Regions from separate parts of the Micrococcus sp. SL257 genome, predicted to be linked through region 1. Evidence: predicted binding sites of a transcription regulator. Region 1 holds the regulator's gene; the other holds the start of a gene.
What was found. Region 1 encodes LexA, which represses DNA repair genes until DNA is damaged. Its sites were predicted from a motif close to TCGAACANNTGTTCGA; they were not measured.
Positions count from the first base shown of each region.

Region 2: a site for LexA is predicted at 1,830-1,845, ahead of OVA32_RS07945 (DUF6504 family protein). Genes of this name have one in related genera too.

Region 1 is NZ_CP113053.1:2,046,426-2,049,831, reverse strand. It holds gene OVA32_RS09495 (ATP-dependent DNA helicase) at 1-1,166, shown strand, start outside; gene lexA (transcriptional repressor LexA) at 1,210-1,926, opposite strand; gene OVA32_RS09485 (LysM peptidoglycan-binding domain-containing protein) at 2,218-2,592, shown strand; gene OVA32_RS09480 (histidinol-phosphate transaminase) at 2,636-3,406, shown strand, end outside.
Region 2 is NZ_CP113053.1:1,727,190-1,730,595, reverse strand. It holds gene OVA32_RS07955 (PKD domain-containing protein) at 1-241, opposite strand, end outside; gene OVA32_RS07950 (DUF6318 family protein) at 721-1,500, opposite strand; gene OVA32_RS07945 (DUF6504 family protein) at 1,976-2,302, shown strand; gene OVA32_RS07940 (DNA polymerase III subunit alpha) at 2,299-3,406, shown strand, end outside.

The sequences.
Region 1 (3,406 bases):
AGGCCGGGGCGGCCCTGGACCGCGCGTTCACGGACACTCCGTCCGGTCTGATCGCCGCGGGCCCGGACGAGGTCCAGGAGCAGGCCCTCACCGGCGTCCTCACGGCCGCGCGCCAGTGCCTGTCCGACCTCGGCCAGGACAAGGACAAGGAGGCCGACGCCGACGGCGGACGGCAGATGGCGCGCTCGCGGATCCTCGAGGTCCTCGAGGTGGTGGAGCGCATGCTCGCGGCCCGGCCCGAGGCCGACTTCCCCGAGGTGCTGTGGGCCACCCGCCCCGGCCACTTCGAGCCCGGCGTGGGCTGGCAGCCGGGGGACGAGACCGACCCGCCCCAGCTCTACGTGGCCCCGCTCTCGGTGGCCGGCAAGCTGCGGGAGGGCCTGTTCGGCAAGGCGACGACGGTGCTCACCTCCGCCACGCTCACCGTGGGCTCGGGGGAGCGCCGGTTCGACTCGGTGGCCGGCGACGTGGGCCTGGCCGGCCCGGACGCCCCGAAGTTCGAGGCCCTCGACGTCGGCAGCCCCTTCGACTACCCGCGTCAGGGGGTGCTCTACGTGGCCCGGCACCTGCCCCGGCCCGGCCGGACGGCCTCGCCCGAGTCCCTGGATGAGCTCGAGGCGCTCCTGAGGGCGTCGCGGGGCGGGGCCCTCGGCCTGTTCTCCTCGCGCCGGGCGGCCGAGGACGCCGCCGCCGAGATGCGCCGTCGGCTCGGGCCGAAGACCACGATCCTGTGCCAGGGGGACGCGACCCTCTCCGCCCTCGTGCGCCAGTTCTCCGAGGAGCCGGACACGTCCCTGTTCGGGACCATGAGCCTGTGGCAGGGCGTGGACGTGCCGGGGAACTCGCTGCGGCTCGTGGTGATCGACCGCATCCCGTTCCCGCGGCCGGACGACCCGCTCTCCCAGGCCCGCACCCGGGACGTCGCCCGGCACGGCGGCAACGGGTTCATGCGGATCTCCGCCACGCATGCGGCCGTGCGCATGGCCCAGGGCGCCGGGCGCCTCGTGCGCTCCGTGACGGACCGCGGCGTGGTGGCCGTGCTGGACCCCCGCCTGGCCACCGAGCGGTACGGCGGCTACATCACGAGCGCCCTGCCGGACTTCTGGCGCACCACGGACCGCGACGTCGTCCGCGGGGTGCTGGCACGGCTCGCCTCGGGCGATTGACCTCGCTCGGCCTCGGGCCGTCGGCCCGGCCGGAGGGAGCGGGTCAGAGCGAACGCAGGACCGTGACGACCCGCCCCATCACGGTGGCGTGATCGCCGAGGATGGGCTCGTAGGCCGTGTTCTGGGGGAGGAGCCAGGTGTGCCCGTCGCGGCGGCGGAAGGTCTTCACGGTGGCCTCGTCGTCGAGGAGGGCCGCGACGATGTCGCCATTCTCCGCCGTGTCCTGCCGGCGCACCACCACCCAGTCGCCGTCGCAGATCGCGGCGTCCACCATCGAGTCGCCCGTGACGCGCAGCATGAACAGCTCGCCCTCGCCCGTGAGGCGTCGCGGGATCGCCATGACGTCCTCGACCTGCTGCTCAGCCAGGACCGGGCCGCCCGCCGCGATGCGGCCGACCCAGGGGACCGGCACGCTGTCCGCCTCGTCTGCGCCGGTGTGCCACGCGGGGATCGCGGAGACCCGCGACGACGGCGCAGCGGTGGGGGAGGCGGCCTCGCCCAGCGGGGTGCCGTCCACGTCGAGCAGCACCTCGAGGGCACGCGGGCGTCCGGGGTCGCGCCGGATGTAGCCGTGCCGCTCGAGACGGCCCAGCTGGTGCGTGACGGAGGAGAGCGAGGCCAGGCCCGCGGCGTCGCCGATCTCGCGCATGGAGGGCGGGTAGCCGTGGTCGGCGATCGCGTCCCGGATGGTCTGCACGATCCGCCGCTGGCGGTCGGTGAGCGGCGCGCGCGCCGCCGGCTGATCGTCGGTGGTGCTCATGGCTGCCGTCCGTTCTCCCGGGGTGATGGTGGCCGGACTCGTGTTCCGGCGTCCGGCTGCCGTCCGGACGCTTACCGTGTCCGCCCCCGCTGGTTGCCTGTGTCTTGGCGGTCCCGGGGCGTTCCGGGGCGTCCGTGCATGGCCTCGAGCCTAGAGGAGAGCCGCCTCTCCTTCAAAGATATGTTCGATCTCGTCGTGGCATGTCTCGAACACCTGTGCTAGAAAGGCATTCGAACGGATTCGAACACATGTTCGATCACCTGGAGGGCATCCGCCCCGGAGGAGGACACCATGACGCTCACCACCGCCCAGTTCGCCGGCTCGCCCGCGACGGCGCGGCCGCGTCCGGCCACCATCCGTCTGACCCGCCGCGGCCGCCTCGTGCTGCGGGGGATCCCCGTGATCGCCGCGGCCGTGGCCGCCACGCTGGCGGCCGCCTTCTTCCTGGGTGTGCTGCTGTCGCCCGCCGCGGTGTCCGCGGACACCGCGGGGCCCGCCACCCAGTCCGTCACGGTCATGCCCGGGGACAGCCTGTGGACCATCGCCACCACGGTGGCTCCGGAGGCGGACGTCTACGAGGTGATCGCCACGATCGACGAGCTCAACGGGCTCGAGGGCCGGGCCCCCGCGCCGGGCGAGGAGCTGTTCGTCCCGGCCACGCGGTGACGCACGGCGGGCCTCGCCCTCCACGCTTCCTAGACTGGCGGCCATGACCGACCTCAGCTCTCTGCCCCTGCGTGAGAACCTCCGCGGCCTGAGCCCCTACGGCGCCCCCCAGCTGGACGTGCCGTACATGCTCAACACCAACGAGAACACGCATCCGGTGCCGGAGGAGGTCGCCGCCGCCATCGCCGAGCGGGTCGCGGCCGTCGCCGGGGGGCTGAACCGCTACCCGGACCGCGAGTTCACGGGGCTGCGACGTGCGCTCGCCGGCTACCTCGGCCACGGCCTCACGGCGGACCACGTGTGGGCCGGCAACGGCTCCAACGAGATCCTGCAGCAGATCCTCCAGGCCTTCGGCGGCCCCGGGCGGACACTGCTGAGCTTCCTGCCCTCGTACTCCATGTACCCGCTGCTGGCCGGCGGCACGGACACCGTGTTCGTGGACGGCGGCCGTGCCGAAGACCACACCCTCAGCGCCGAGCACGCGGCGGCCATGGTGCGGGAGCACCGTCCGCACGTCGTCTTCCTGGCCTCGCCCAACAACCCGACGGGCACCGCCCTGGACCTGGCGACCATCGAGGCCGTGTACGCCGCGCAGGCGCAGAACGAGGCCGCCGGCGGGCCCGGCGCCATGGTCGTCGTGGACGAGGCCTACGCGGAGTTCGCCCTCGCCGGCACCCGCTCCGCCCTCACCCTCCTGCCCGGCCGTGAGCGGCTGATCGTCACGCGCACCATGTCCAAGGCGTTCGCCCTGGCCGGCGCGCGCCTGGGCTACCTGGCCGCGGACCCCGCCGTCGCCGACGCCCTGCGCCTGGTG
Region 2 (3,406 bases), 320 kb from region 1:
CGTGGCTCGTGGGGGTGGGGACGTTGAACTCCGGCTGGCTCTGGCCTGCGACCGAGGTGGTCTTGGTGGGGGAGCCGTCCCCGTAGTCCCAGTGGAAGCTCACCGGCGTGGCGCGGAGTTCGACCTCGACCCCGTTGAGGGTGGTGACGAGCGTGCGTGTCTCGGCGTCTGCGTAGAAGTTGGTCTCCGCATTGCGGATCCCGCGTCCGCCATTGTCCGACCGGATCTCAGGCTCCAGCACGAGGAGCGTGCGGACCTCGTCGATGGAGACGGGCGGGGCGCCGTTGCTGGAGGCCTTGGCCGTCCAACATTTAGGGGCGCCATAGGCGGGATTAGCATCAGGCTGACGAGTGTCTACGGTCTGCGCCCGGATCCACGAACCCTCGGGGCAGAAGTTCGCCTCTTGCTCTCGACAACTCTCGAAATCCGGATTGCCCAGCTGCCCCGAGAAGCATGCACTGACCGTTTTGTGCTCTAGGTGTGGGTCCGGGCGGGCGGCGGTCGCTGAGTAATCAGTTGCAACAACTGAACTCGAGGTTGCTGAGTGTCTATCTGAGCATCTCTTATTCGCCGCAATGCCCTTTTTATTTATTGAGTAGTGGCTCTTCGAAGAAGTGCACGACTCGATGTCTCGTGCGTGTGAAGGGGTGGCGGCGGCAGTGGTAGGCACGAATAGGAGGCTGATCAATAATGCCACTAATACAATCCAGGTGCGCCCCATCAGTTAGATCCGATCGAACCTTCATATGACATCTCATCAACAATCCAGTGTGAAGATTCGGGGTTAAACGAGACCTCCGCGATCCAAGGCTGCTTGGAGGCCGCTTCAACATCTCCGTTCTCGGGAACAACCCCGCCCTTGGTGTATCCCGTTCCTGTGCCCGTAGTGACAAGGAGTGTCGAGACATACCCGGTTTCGGATCGATGAGTCAGAATCGAATCGATCTGTACCTCAGTGCCGGTGTACCACCCCCCGTCTTTGTAGATCATTTGCAGGTCGTTCGAGCTGAACTGGCAGAACTCGCAATACTCGCTGTAGAGAGAGTCGAGGAGTTCCGTGTCTCCGGTCTGCTCGGCGTAGTAGTGCACGTCCCAGAAATAGCGAATCGCCGCCTCGGCGCCCTCCTTGGTCTCTTCCTTCATGGCGGCGGGCATCTCCGGCTTGGGCACGTTCTGAGCGGGACCGTCGGCAGACGCGGGCACGTATTCGCCGGACCCGCTCTCCGTGGCCATGGGGGATGAGCTGACGCCCGCGGTCTCGCTCGTGCTCGCGGTCTCGCTCGTGCTCGCGGTCTCGCTCGTGCTCGCGGTCTCGCTCGTGCTCGCGGGCGCGGACGTCTCGACGGCGGGCTTGGCGGACGAGGGCGACGTCGTCGACGACTCGGCGGGCTCGGACTGCCCGCCGCAGGCGGTCAGTGCGAGCGCCAAGGCCACGCTGAGCGTGCCGGCCTGGGCGAATCGGTGGCGGCGCAGGGCGCGCCCGGGTGCGGTGAGAGACATTTCCCCTCCAACTGGACGTCCGTCGTGTGTCCGCGCCTCCCGCGCTGATCCCGCAGCGCGGTGCCCGTGGCATGCGAGGCCCGGTTGGTTCGGAGTATACGCAGACGGATTGTGGTCCTGCTCGCATTGTCCACAGGGCCGTGCCGACGCACTTCTTCCGGCCCAAGAGACGATTTTCTCGTGCATGTGCGCTCCAGGGTCGGATTCGAGGTCCCCGGCCAGGACTCGGCCAGCCGGTCTCACGAAAAGGGCGTTCCCGGCCTCGCTCGTCTCGGGGCGATGCGTCCTTAACGTGTCCGGCGGCCACCCTACCTTCGCACTCATCGCATTCGAACACATGTTCGAGTACGATCGGGGGTGCGGCCCCACCTTCCCACTTCTTCCCCGCGTCCGGTCCGCCGGACGGGCCGCGCTCCCATCGCCCGACGGCACCCCGTCGTCGGTCCGGTCAGCAGTGCACAGGGAGAGAAGCAGAATGGGAGTCCTCACACAGTCGGTGGCGGTGGAGTGCGGGGCAGACGGCACCCCGCAGGGGCTGCGCTGGAACGGGCGGGACTACGTCCTCGCAGAGCGCCCCGTGCGCTGGTTCGAGCGGCGCCGCTGGTGGGCGGAGGAGGTCCGCGCGGAGAAGGGCCGCGGCGCCGGTCTCGTCGACCACGAGATGTGGCGGCTGCAGGTCCGCCTGGCCCGGGCCGGCGCCGCGCCCCTGCAGACCCTCGACGTCGCCCACCACCTGGACTCCGGCCGGTGGCGGCTCGTGCGCGTCCACGAGCACGCCCAGGACCTGAGGCGGTCGGCATGAGCCAGGCCGCCGCGGCCGGACGCACCGCCGCACCCTTCGCCCACCTGCACGTCGCCTCCGCGTTCAGCGCCCACCATGGGGTCAGCTGGCCCGAGGACCTCGTGGCCGCCGCCGCGGCCGCGGACATGGACCTGCTGGCCTGCACCGACCGGGACGGGCTCTACGGCATGGCCAAGCACGTGGGCGCCTGCCTGCGCCACGGCATCACCCCGATCGTGGGCGTGGACCTGGCCGTCCGGTGGAGCGAGGACGAGGACGCCGGCCGCGTGGTCGTGCTCGCCCGAGGAGGCTGCCACGGCTCCGGCTACCGCTCCCTGTGCGAGCTCGTCTCCGCCGCCCACGCCCGCACCACCGGGGGAGCGGCAGGCGGCAGCCCCTGGGCCAGCGTCGCCGAGCTCGCCGCCGCGGCGGCCGGCCGAGTCCCCACCGCCGCCAACCGGGACAACCCGTCCACCCCCGAGCTGTTCGTCCTCCTCGGCCCGGACTCGGACGTCGGCCGCCACCTGGCCCGCCGCCGGTACGCGGCCGGCCTCGCCGCCCTGCACCGCTGGAAGGCGGCCCTGCCCGCAGGCAGCCCCCACGCCGACGTCGTCACCCACCTCTCCGCCCCCGGCCGCCGCCTCGACACCGGGCACGCCGTGAAGACCCTCCGCGCCGCCCGCCAGGCCCGCATCCCCGCCGTCCTGACCAACGCCGTGCGCTACGCGGCCCCGGACGGTGCCGCCACCGCGGACGTCCTCGACGCCGTCCGTGCCCTCAGCTCCCTCGACGCCCTCCACGACCTGCAACCCAACGGGCAGGGCTGGCTCAAGTCCACCGCCGCCATGCACCGCATCGCCCACGAGGTCGCCTCCGCCGCCGACGACCGCCCTGCCCCCCTGCTCGAGGCCACCCGCCGCCTCGCCGAGGCCTGCGCGCTCGACCCCGAGACCGACCTCGGCTGGGGCGTGCCCCGCGTCCCCGAGGCCGCCGTCATCGGCATCGACGGCCCCCCGGAGCACGTGCTGCGCGAGCGCACCCGCGCCGGCCTCCTCGCCCGCTACCCCCACCTCCACACCGGGGGAGGCCTCCCCGGCACCAGCCAGGCGGCCCGGGACCTGCAGG